DNA from 3 places in the Rhizobium sp. BK275 genome. Region 3 is predicted to be linked to each of the others. Evidence: riboswitches for the same ligand, from Rfam matches in the RefSeq annotation. Region 3 holds a riboswitch; each other region holds the start of a gene.
What was found. A riboswitch is a leader RNA that binds a small molecule or an ion and turns the genes downstream of it on or off. The one in region 3 is predicted to bind cobalamin.

Region 1 (4,073 bases), on a different contig from region 3:
AGATTGAGATCGTGCAGGGCGATGATCGAGGTGAGGCCGAGTTTCGAGACAAGCGCCAGGATATCGAGCTGATGCTGGATATCGAGGTGGTTGGTCGGCTCGTCGAGCAGCAATTCGCTCGGGCTCTGGGCCAGAGCCCGGGCAATGTGCACGCGCTGGCGCTCGCCGCCCGACAGCGTCTGCCAGAGTTGGCCGGCGCGTTCGGCCATGTCGACGCGGGCAAGCGCTTCCTCGACGGCGGCATCGTCATCGGAGCCCCAGGAGGCGAGGAGGCCGCGATGCGGCGTGCGGCCGAGGCGCACGACATCGAGCACGGTGATCTGCGTATCCGTCGTCGACTGCTGCTCGACGAAGGCGATGCGGCGGGCAAGGGCAGCGCGCGAAAGGCCGGAGACATCGTCGTCGCCGAGGCGGATGATGCCGGATCCGACCTGCCGCAGCCGGCAGATCAGGCGAAGCAGGCTCGATTTGCCGGAGCCGTTCGGCCCGAGCAGGCCGAGCACCTTGCCTCTTTCGACCGATATGCTGACGCCATTGACGATGACGGTATTGCCGACGGCATAGGTGACCTTGTCGACTGATATGCTCATGCGCTTCTCCGCACGCGATAGAGGATGATGGCGAAGGCCGGGGCGCCGAAGAGCGCGGTGACGACGCCGATCGGCAGGATCTGCTGCGGAATGATGATGCGCGAGATGATATCGGCGCCGACCATGAAGAGCGCCCCCCCAAGCGCGGTCGCCGGCAGCAGGCGGCCATGCGCCGGCCCGACGAGGAAGCGGGCGGCATGGGGAATGACGAGGCCGACGAAGCCGATGGAGCCGACCATGCTGACGACGCTCGCCGTCATCGCGGCCGTGACGGCGAGCAGGGTGAACTGCACGCGGCGCACGGGGACGCCGAGCGCGGCTGCGGCATCCGTGCCGAAGGCGAAGGCATCGAGGGCGCGCACATGCGCCAGGCAGAGGATGAAGCCGATCACGGCGATGGGCACGGAGAGATAGACATCCGGCCAGCGCACGCCGCTCAGCGATCCCAGCAGCCAGAAGAGCACGCCGCGGGCCTGTTCGGCATTGGCCGAAGTGGTGACGATATAGGAGGTCAGCGCATTGAAGAGCTGCGAGCCCGCCACACCGCAGAGAATGATGCGCTCGCTGGTGCCGCCCGCACCCGCGGCGAGTACGCCGACCAGCAGGAAGGCGGCGACCGCGCCGATGAAGGCGCCGCTCGACAGGCCGAGTATGCCATAACCGAAGCCTGATATCATGATGCAGACGGCTCCCGTCGATGCGCCGGCGGAGATGCCGAGCACATAGGGTTCGGCAAGCGGGTTGCGCAGCAGCGCCTGCAGGATCGCGCCGCAGAGTGCCAGCGACGCACCGGCGCTTGCCGCCACGAGCGCGCGGCTGAGGCGGTAATCCCAGATGATGCCCTGGTGGATGCGGCTGAGCTCGAACGCCGTGCCGAACAGGCGGTTGGAAACCGCCTTTGCGGTGGTGGCGAGCGGAATGGTGATTTCGCCGATCGACACGGCAAGGCTGACCATCAGGCCGAGCAGGATGACGGCGGCGATGGTGAGCGCGGCAAGCGCCCACCATGTCCTCTGTGGCGAAAGCGCCTGTCTCACTGCGCCAGACCGAAGGACTTGATGCCCTTTGCCAGCGTTTCGATGCCGTCGATCGTGCGGATCGTCGGGTTCATCGACTGCGCGTCCATCATGATGAAGCGCTTGCTTTTCACCGCATCCAGTTCCCTGGTGACCGGATCATTCTCCAGGAAATCCACCTTCACCTTGGGATCGTCGGCGGCATAGCGGCGGCGGTCCATCGTGGCGATGACGATGACGGAGGGATTGGCCTGCGTAATGGTTTCCCAGCCGACGAGGGGCCATTCCTCTTCAGTCGTCACGACGTTTCTCGCGCCGAGCGTTTTCAGGATATAGGCCGGGGCGCTGTTCTTGCCGGCGATGAAGGCATCGCCCTTGACCTCCTTGCTGGAGAACCAGAAGACGACGGGCAGGTTCTTGGCCGCAGCACCGGCGACGGAGGCAACGGCATCGGCCTCGCGCTTTTTCAGCTCGGCGATCAGCGCGTCGCCGCGGTCTTTCACGTCGAAGATCTCGGAGAGTTCGGCGATTTCCTGATAGATCAGGTCCATCGTGAACAGTTCCTTGCGCACGCCATCGCCGCCATCGGTGTTGACCTTGGCGACGCAATCGGCCGGCGCGACATAGGTGTTGATGCCGAGATCCCTGAATTGCTCGCGCTTGCCGACGGAGCCTTGCGTGCCGACATGCCATTCGAATTCGGCAGCCACAAGATCGGGCTCCGCGCCGACGACGGATTCGAAGCTCGGGTCATTGTCGGCCAGCCGTTTGATCCTGCTGTTATCATCGGCATATTGCGGCAGGACCGGGCCGACCCAGACGGCGGTGCCTGCGATCTTGTCGGCAAGGCCGAGCGAGAACAGCACTTCGGTCATGCCTTGGCCGATCGAGACGATCTTGGCCGGCGCCTTTTCGAAGGTGACCTGCTGGCCGCAATTGGTGAGGGTGAGGGGATATTGGGTGGCGGCAAGTGCGGGCGCAGCAAAGCCGGCCAGCCCGAGCGCGAGGGAAAAGCTCTTCAGACGCTGTCGCATGGGAAACTCTCGATCAAAGGAAAAAGGCTAGCGGATGCCGGTGCGCGCGAATGCGCGAACGAAAGCCGGCGAGCGGGAAGCTAGTGGCGGATCGTCCAATCGAGACGGATGGATGGCGGCAGGTGGAGAGGGGGCGTGTCAATCATGTCTGCTCCTTGTCGGGCATCCCCGCCCGGCTTGATTGGATCGTGATCGACGGCAGGTCTCCTGGCTCGCGAATATGTGCCGGTCATCTGCCTTCCCGCGAAAACGCAGTGGCACGGCCCTGAGGCCGAGGGCATGACCGCTGAAGCGATCAACCCCGAGATCGACAATCCGCTTACAGTTGCGGGGGCAGCCACGGTCTCGGTCCCTCTTGGGTCGTCCTCACCGTGTTCCCTATTATTCCCCTCGGAGTTCTCTTCGGGGAACCGTCGCCCCGATCTATGACGCCGCCATGGGCGACGTCAAGCGGCGGAATGCGAAGTGTGTCGGGTCCGAGGCCGCCTTAGTGGCTGGCGCCCGAGCCGCCGGCGGCGACAAGCCCGAAGGGCTGACCCTCGACGGGGATCGTGCGTACCTCCTTCAGCGTCTGCGTGCTGACGAGGCGGATCAGGCTGTGGCGGGGGTCGGTGATGGCGATATCATCGCCGGCCACGGCCAGCCGCGGGCGGGCATCGCGCCAATGGCCATCCTTGCTGTAGGGCTCGGTCACGGTTTCCGATCTCACGATCTCGCCCTTGACTGTGTCGAGCAGATGCAGCCTGCCGTCTTCGGTCAGAATATAGGCATTCTGGAATCTTGCCGGATCGAGGGTGAAATCGACGCGCCGTGTCGGAAGGTCGACGAGGCGGTAGGGCGTCTCGGTGCTGTCGGGATCGATCAATACCACCTTATCCTCCCCGTAATTGCCGAGGAAAAACTGCATGGAACGGCCGCCGAGCAGGGTGGAAACCTTGCCTTGCGGCAGCGATGCGCCATAGGCGAGCATCGCGAGTTTGGGGCCTTCCGTGCCGCCGGGGCGGGCGACGAGTACGCCTTCCTCGCAACCGAAGGCGACGAGGCGGGCGGAGGTTGCCTCGCCATGCAGGCCGGTGCAGGGCGCAACATCGCCGATCTGCCGGCCATCACGATCGAGCACCCTGAGGCCAAGGCGCGGCGGCAGTTCGCCCTCCTTGACCGGGGCCTGCATGTTGGGCGCGGAAACCAGCAGGTGATTGCCCATGGGTACCGCGACGCCGTGATGGGCGGCGATGGTATTGACGGCCTTCGGCTCCGGCTTTTCCTGCAGCAGGCTGCTTTCCTTCAAGAGATCGAAGCGATCGGTGCGATCGTAGAAGATCGCCACGTCATCGCCATGCGTTACCACATGGCCCGGCTTCTCGCCCTTTATCGTCGCGCCGACCAGCTTCGGCGGCGTCACTTCGAGATCGCGATGCTCCCCATGATCGGAA
Region 2 (4,073 bases), on a different contig from region 3:
GGACAGCGCCATCTGGCGAAGGCGGACGTAGTAGATCGTCTTGATGCCCTTCTTCCAGGCATAGATCTGGGCGCGGTTGATATCGCGCGTCGTTGCCGTATCGCGGAAGAACAGCGTCAGCGACAGGCCCTGGTCGACATGCTGGGTGGCAGCCGCATAGGTGTCGATGATCTTCTCCGGCCCGATCTCGTAGGCATCCTGATAATAATCGAGATTGTCATTGGTCATGAACGGTGCGGGATAATAGACGCGGCCGATCTTGCCTTCCTTGCGGATCTCGATCTTCGAGACAATCGGATGGATCGAGGAGGTCGAGTGGTTGATATAGGAAATCGAGCCCGTTGGCGGCACCGCCTGCAGGTTCTGGTTATAGAGACCGGACGCCATGACCGTCCTCTTCAGCGCGAGCCAGTCTTCCTGCGTCGGGATATGAATGCCGGCATTGTCGAAGAGCGTCTGAACCTTCTCGGTCGCCGGCTTCCACTCCTTCTCGGTATACTTGTCGAAATATTCCCCCGAGGCATATTTCGACTTCTCGAAGCCCTTGAAGCTTGCGCCACGCTCGGCCGCCAGGCGGTTGGAGGCACGCAGAGCGTGATAAGTCACCGTGTAGAAATAGATATTGGTGAAATCGACGCCTTCTTCCGAACCGTAATGGATGCGCTCGCGGGCGAGATAGCCATGCAGGTTCATCTGTCCCAAGCCGATCGCGTGGCTGTCGTCATTACCCTTCTCGATCGAGGGCACCGAGGAGATATGGCTCATGTCGGACACGGCCGTCAGCGCGCGGATCGAGGTTTCGATCGTCTTGCCGAAATCAGACGAATCCATCGCCATAGCGATGTTCAGCGAACCGAGATTGCAGGAAATATCCTTGCCCATCGTCTTGTAGGAGAGGTCGTCGTTGAATTCGCTGGCCTCGCTCACCTGCAGGATCTCCGAGCAGAGATTGCTCATGCTGATGCGACCGGCGATCGGGTTTGCTCGGTTCACCGTGTCTTCGAACATGATGTAGGGATAGCCGCTCTCGAACTGGATTTCGGCAATGACCTGGAAGAATTCGCGCGCCTTGATCTTCTTCTTTGTAATACGCGCATCCGCCACCATCTCGCGGTACTTTTCCGTCACCGATATCTCGGTGAAGGGCACGCCATAGACCCGCTCCACGTCATAGGGCGAGAAGAGGTACATATCCTCATTGTTTTTGGCGAGTTCGAAGGTGATATCAGGTACGACGACGCCGAGCGACAGCGTCTTGATGCGGATCTTCTCGTCGGCATTTTCGCGCTTGGTATCGAGGAAGCGCATGATGTCGGGATGGTGGGCATTGAGATAGACCGCACCCGCACCCTGCCGGGCACCGAGCTGGTTGGCGTAGGAGAACGAGTCTTCCAGCAGCTTCATGACGGGGATGATGCCGGAAGACTGGTTTTCGATCTGCTTGATCGGCGCACCCGCCTCGCGAATATTGGTCAGGGAAAGCGCCACGCCGCCGCCGCGCTTGGAAAGCTGCAGTGCCGAATTGATGGAGCGGCCGATCGATTCCATATTGTCTTCGACACGCAGCAGGAAGCACGAAACGAGTTCGCCGCGTTGCTTCTTGCCAGCATTGAGGAAGGTCGGGGTTGCCGGCTGGAAACGGCCGGAGATGATTTCTTCCATCAGATCGCGAGCAAGCTGTTCATTGCCTCTGGCGAGCGCCAGCGCCACCATGCAGATGCGATCTTCGTAGCGCTCCAGATAGCGCTTACCGTCGAAGGTCTTCAGCGTATAGCTGGTGTAATATTTGAATGCGCCGAGGAAGGTCGGGAAACGGAATTTCTTGGCATAGGCCTGATCGAACAGATCGCGGACGAAATTGAAGGAATACTGGTCGAGCACCTCCTGCTCGTAATAGCGCTCGGTGACTAGGTAATCGAGCTTTTCCCTGAGGTTGTGGAAGAACACCGTATTCTGGTTCACATGCTGCAGGAAATACTGCTTGGCCGCCATGCGGTCCTTGTCGAGCTGAATCTTGCCCTCGTCGTCATAGAGGTTCAGCATCGCGTTCAGCGCATGATAGTCCAGCGCTTCCACTGCCTTGAGCGGTTTTGCCCCCGCATCCCGCGTCAGGTTTGTCCCCGTGTCCAAAATCGTCCCATCCCGTCTTTGACATTGGCGACATCCTCGGCAGTTCCCAGAAGCTCGAACCTGTAGAGATACGGCACCTGGCACTTCTGCGAGACCACGTCGCCGGCAAGCCCGTAGGTCTCGCCGAAATTGCTGTTGCCCGCTGCAATCACGCCGCGGATGTTGGAGCGGTTTTCCGCATCGTTGAGGAAGCGGATCACCTGCTTGGGTACGGCGCCCTTGCCACCGTCCCCACAATAGGTGGGCGAGATCAGCACATAGGGTTCGCGGATGTGGATGTCTTCAACGCCGACGGGAATGCGCGCCGCGCGTAGTCCCAGCTTCTCGACGAAACGATGGGTATTCTCGGACCGGCTGGAATAATAGACGATCAGGCCCATCGCTCTTCTCCAATCAGGAGAGGGCGCTGATCATGTCGGGACGGAAGCCCGCCCAGTGGTTCTCGCCGGCAACGACAACAGGAACCTGCATGTAGCCCATGCCGCGAACGCGATCGAGCGCGTCGGCATCCTCGGAAATATCGATGATCTGATAGTCGACGCCCAGACGGTCGAGGGCACGGTAGGTGGCGGTGCACTGAACGCAGGCAGGCTTGCTGTAAACGGTAACGCTCATCATGTTCCTCGTGATGTCAATGGATTCCGGACGCAATACTGGGATCGGGCGCCTTACGGCGTCCGGGGCAACGCTTGATGATGATCTTGCAGAGTTGGCGTTTAAACGCCTGAAATTATCCCTTGCAGGATTTGCGCGGGCGGCGGCCTTGACGTTCTCGACATAACTTCAACCCCGAAGTGCTCATGCGGACGTTCGGGGCAGCGTAACAGGACGGATAGATTCCGCTTTCATGCACGCGACCTTCCGGACATCCCGCCCGTGGACGTTTTATTCAAGGCAGGTCTCCTGGCTTACGGGTCGAAGCCCCTGCCCCAGCCTTCCCAAAGCGTCATGCCTCAGTGACCCGAAATCGGACAGTTGCTCGCCGCTTACAGTTGCGGGGGCAGCTCCGGCTTTGTCGCGCCGTCATGGCGAAACGCACCGTATTCCCGTCTTAGCCCCCGACCCTCACGAATCGAAGGAACCTTGAACACTAGATATAGTACGCGAATCCCGGTTTGCGTCAACGGATGGTTTGTGCATCGCGTTACGGGATGTTTGAAATCGCTGCATTCCTGTGAAAAACGTGGTTAACAAATGATCAAGAAAACAGGCAGTGGAGACGGCTGGGAGGAAGAGAGCAAGCCTGTAGCCGCTTCGCGATTTTTGCTTCGGGATTCATGCCCGAATCGTGATGTGGCGTCGCGCAAAAGGCACGCCTGTTGTTGCTGAGGCAGCTCCAGTTAAGGCACCGAACTGGCTCCTTGCTCCAGATCGGCGGATCCCGAGAACAGTGATGTGGCAAGCGTGCCCCTGCCGCATCACGCTGCCAAAGAAATCCTTACGTCCTTATCCGAAGAAGGCGAAGCGCGTTCATCGTCACCAGCACGGTCGCGCCCGTATCCGCCAGGATCGCCGGCCACAGGCCAGTGATGCCAAGGATGGTGGTGACGAGAAACACCGCCTTCAGCCCGAGCGCGATAGTGATGTTCTGCATGATATTGCGCATCGTCCGCTTCGAAAGGTCGATCATGCGCGCCACGTCGCCGACACGTCCATGCAGCACCGCCGCATCCGCCGTTTCCAGCGCCACATCGGCGCCACCGCCCATGGCAATGCCGACATCGGCAGCCGCAAGCGCCGGCGCATCATTGATGCCGTCACCGACCTTGGCGACGAAAAGCCCTTCGCGCTTCAACTCGCCGACAATGCGCTGCTTGTCTTGCGGCAGAAGCTCGCCGCGCCAGTCGATGCCGAGATCGCCGGCAACGGCAGCGGCCGTGCGCTTGTTGTCGCCGGTCAGCATAATGGCGCGCACACCGGCCGCCTTCAGCGCCGCAACGCCG
Region 3 (4,073 bases):
GGACAGCGCCGAAACTGCCGACATCGATGATGAAATCGCTGCCGGCAAGCAGGCGGGCAACCAGCGTGGCGACGAGGGCTGCCACGACGACCGGTGTCAGCGAGACGATGGTATAGGTGCCGATGATGAGCTCGAAGGCGTAAAAGGCGCCGGTCAGCGGCGCATTGAAGGCGGCCGCGATGGCACCGGCTGCACCGCAACCGACGAGGATGCGAAGGTCCGCTCGGCGAAGCTGCAGCTTCAGCCCGAACTTCGAGGCGATGCCGGCGGCAAGCTGCGTGTAGCCGGCCTCCAGCCCCACGGAGGCGCCGAAGCCGTTGGAGACGACGTTCTGGACGGCGACAAGGATGCTGTCGGTCAACGACAGGCGGCCGCCATGCAGCGCATTGGCCTCGATCGGGTCGACCAGCGGCTTCTTGCGCCACTTGGCGAGGATGAAGATCAGGATGCCGAGCAGGATGCCGCCTGCGAAAGGCGCCGTCATCAGCAGGAACTGGTTGTCGATCTGCGAAGCGCTGAGCCGTGTTTCGGTTTCGATGCCGAAGATCAACCGGTGCATTGCCTCGGACACGAAACTCATGGCGCTGACCGCCAGTCCCGCAGCGATGCCGACCAGCGCGCCGGCAAAGACCAGGCCCATTTCACTTTGTCTGGCGAGGGCGCGCAGGCGCCCCAAATCGAAAATGGTTGTGAAGGGCCGGAAGCGGCGGATATCCATTCGGGAGAGCATCATAGGAGAACTAGGCGACAGGAGCGGCGGTCAAGGGTGGTAGGCGGCACTCGCATGCCTGCCAATTGCGGCAAAATACCGGCCGGGCAGTAAAGTTTCTATGGCGTAAGTTTTTGAATAAACACGATAATCTTGGTAGTGTAAGTAGAGATGAACCTCTCTGGCACAGTGCGCGGCAATTGACATGGGGGTTGCGCGCGCCTAACCATGAAACCACATAATGGATGGTTCCGGATCGGCCTGACGCCTTCCGGATGAAAAGGGAATGTGACGAGGCGGACCCAAGCCGGGCGCCTTCATCACAGCCGACCCCGCGACTGTAGAGCAGTCAGGGTCTTCCGTCCGGCATTTCGACTGCCGCGCCGACGGCCCGCATCCTGCGGGCGGGCGAGGTGGAACAAGTGCCGGAAAAGCCACTGGAAATGCATCGTGATCAGCCGGGGCAGGACGCCTCTCTTTCTACGAATCGTCCGCCTTTTCACGAGATGCAGCCGGGAAGGCGAGGCAGATCCGCTGGCACGATCAGGGGCGACCGGAAACGGTTGCCCCTATCGCGGCCGACAACTGCGAGCCAGGAGACCTGCCGTCCGTGCCGGGCATAGTGCCCAACTGGGTGTTTTGCCCGCTGCCAGCACGGAGGTTGTTTTGGCTGAAGAATGTGAATCAGCGCTGCCTCTGGCGGTGCGTATAAGAGATCGCTGGCCGGGAGCTCGAAATGATGGAGCCTTGGTGCCTGTCATTGGACGTCAGCCGGCGCGTGCTTTCCTCTCCTCCCTCATTCCTGTGCTTGTCACAGGAATCCAGCGTGCCCAAGTCCTTGGGCACGATAGACTCATTTCACATTGGCATGGATTCATTCACGGCGCAGACGCGCCGTGGCTGGATTCCTGTGACAAGCACAGGAATGAGGGAAGCAGAGGGGGCCGCGCCCATCCTCCGCAGGCGGTGTTGTCATGACCGCCACCTTCATCCTCGGCGGCGCCCGCTCCGGCAAATCCCGTTTCGCCGAAAACCTTGTCACGTCCGGCGGCCTCGACCGGCACTACATCGCCACCGGCCGCGCCTGGGACGACGAGATGCAGGCGCGCATCGACCAGCACAAGGCCGATCGCGGTCCCTCCTGGACCACGCACGAGGAGCCGCTCGATCTTACGGAGCGCCTTGCGGCCATCGATGGCGAGGGCAGGGCGATCCTGGTCGACTGCCTGACGCTCTGGCTCACCAACCTGATGATGGACGGGCGCGATATCGCTGCCCAGTCCGCAGCGCTCGCCGCCTTCCTGCCGCGGGCGAAGGCGCGGCTCGTCATCGTTTCCAATGAAGTCGGCCTCGGCATCGTGCCTGAGAACCGCATGGCGCGCGAGTTTCGCGACCATACCGGCCGGTTGCACCAAATGATCGCGGCAAATGCCGACGACGTCTATTTCATCGCGGCCGGACTGCCGCTGAAAATGAAGGGTTAGTTCCATGCAGCAGAAAATTCCCGCAACCGTCATCACCGGCTTCCTTGGTGCCGGCAAGACGACCATGATCCGCAACCTGCTCGCCAATGCCGGCGGCAAGAAGATCGCGCTCATCATCAACGAGTTCGGCGATCTCGGCGTCGATGGCGATGTGCTGAAGGGATGCGGGGCGGAAAACTGCACCGAGGACGATATTATCGAACTCACCAATGGCTGCATCTGCTGCACGGTCGCCGACGATTTCATTCCGACCATGACCAAGCTTCTGGAGCGTGAGCAGCGCCCGGACCATATCGTTATCGAAACCTCGGGCCTCGCGCTGCCGCAGCCGCTGGTGGCCGCCTTCAACTGGCCGGATATTCGTAGCGAAGTCACCGTCGATGGCGTGATCACCGTCGTCGATAGTGCCGCCGTTGCTGCCGGTCGTTTTGCCGATGACCACGATGCCGTCGATGCGCGCCGCGTCGAGGATGAATCGCTCGATCATGAAAGCCCGATCGAAGAGCTTTTCGAAGATCAGCTGACCTGCGCCGACCTGATCGTGCTCAATAAGACCGATCTCATCGACAGCGATGGCCTTGGCCGCGTGAAGAGCGAGGTTGCCTCGCGCATCGCCCGCAAGCCTGTGATGATCGAGGCCAGGAATGGCGATGTGCCGGCAAGCGTGCTGCTCGGCCTCGGCATCGGCACGGAAGACGACGTCGTCAACCGCAAGTCCCATCACGAGCTGGAGCATGAGGACGGTGAGCCCCACGATCACGACGAATTCGACAGTTTCGTCGTCGAGCTTGGTGCGATCTCGGACACGGCCGGTTTCGTCGAGAAGCTGAAGGGCATCATTGCCGAGCATGACGTGCTGCGCCTCAAGGGCTTCATCGACGTCTCCGGCAAGCCGATGCGCCTGCAGCTGCAGGCCGTGGGTGCCCGTATCGACCAGTATTTCGACCGCGCCTGGGCATCGGGCGAAACGCGCAGCACGCGCCTCGTCGTCATCGGCCTTCACGAGATGGATCAGGACGCGGTGCGCAAGGCGATCGAAGCGCTCGCATGAGGATATAAAATGCATCTGCTTCTGGCCCAGCAGGGAACGATCAGCGACGGGGACGAGGCAATCGACCTCGGTCAGTCGCCGGGCGATATCCTGTTCCTGTCGGCTGCCGACACCGAGCTTGCGGCAATTGCCGCGGCTCATGCCGGCGGGGCGGCCGAGCATTCGCTGCGGCTTGCGAGCCTGATGAGCCTGAAGCATCCGATGTCGGTCGATACTTACGTTGAACGCACGGCGCGGCATGCGAAGCTGATCATCGTGCGGGCGCTGGGTGGGGCGAGCTATTTCCACTATGCGCTGGAGGCGCTGCATGCGGTGGCGGCGCGCAGTGGTGCGCTGATTGCGGTGCTGCCGGGGGATGCGAAGCCCGATGCGGGTCTGACGCCGTTTTCGAATGTGGCGCTGGATGATCTGAATGCGCTCTGGGCCTATCTGATCGAGGGCGGCGATGCCAATGCGCGGGGCTTTCTTGCCTATGCTTCGGCGATGCTCTCGAGCGCGGAGAAGCCGGCGCCCGCCGCACCGCTGATGAAGGCGGGGATCTGGTGGCCGGGGCGGGGGCTGGTTGGGGTTGAGGAGTGGGAGAGGCTTGTTTCGGGCGTTTCTCCCGCAGCTATCGAGAGCGTAGCACCCCCCTCTGTCCTGCCGGACATCTTCCCCACAAGGGGGGAGATCGGCAAGGGGCGAGACCTTCGCTCTACATCGGTTGTTTGGGGAGAAGCCCTCCCCGATTCGATCTCCCCCCTTGTGGGGGAGATGCCCGGCAGGGCAGAGGGGGGTACCGCAGCGCAGGACCGAAGCGATCATCCACCCGATCTAAGTCCATCACCGG

Region 1: linked by a shared signal. The riboswitch ahead of FHT82_RS29225 (ABC transporter substrate-binding protein) and the one ahead of cobU (bifunctional adenosylcobinamide kinase/adenosylcobinamide-phosphate guanylyltransferase) in region 3 are both predicted to bind cobalamin.
Region 2: linked by a shared signal. The riboswitch ahead of nrdH (glutaredoxin-like protein NrdH) and the one ahead of cobU (bifunctional adenosylcobinamide kinase/adenosylcobinamide-phosphate guanylyltransferase) in region 3 are both predicted to bind cobalamin.

The regions. Positions count from the first base shown of each region.
Region 1 is NZ_JACHZL010000012.1:67,734-71,806, reverse strand. Features, by position in the region: gene FHT82_RS29235 (ABC transporter ATP-binding protein) at 1-590, opposite strand, end outside; gene FHT82_RS29230 (iron ABC transporter permease) at 587-1,627, opposite strand; gene FHT82_RS29225 (ABC transporter substrate-binding protein) at 1,624-2,640, opposite strand; cobalamin riboswitch at 2,820-3,070, opposite strand; gene FHT82_RS29220 (metallochaperone AztD) at 3,128-4,073, opposite strand, start outside.
Region 2 is NZ_JACHZL010000008.1:378,714-382,786, forward strand. Features, by position in the region: gene nrdE (class 1b ribonucleoside-diphosphate reductase subunit alpha) at 1-2,130, opposite strand, end outside; gene nrdI (class Ib ribonucleoside-diphosphate reductase assembly flavoprotein NrdI) at 2,109-2,510, opposite strand; gene nrdH (glutaredoxin-like protein NrdH) at 2,524-2,745, opposite strand; cobalamin riboswitch at 3,006-3,231, opposite strand; gene FHT82_RS25300 (heavy metal translocating P-type ATPase) at 3,569-4,073, opposite strand, start outside.
Region 3 is NZ_JACHZL010000011.1:131,188-135,260, forward strand. Features, by position in the region: gene FHT82_RS28610 (chloride channel protein) at 1-730, opposite strand, end outside; cobalamin riboswitch at 939-1,333, shown strand; gene cobU (bifunctional adenosylcobinamide kinase/adenosylcobinamide-phosphate guanylyltransferase) at 1,684-2,193, shown strand; gene cobW (cobalamin biosynthesis protein CobW) at 2,198-3,244, shown strand; gene cobN (cobaltochelatase subunit CobN) at 3,254-4,073, shown strand, end outside.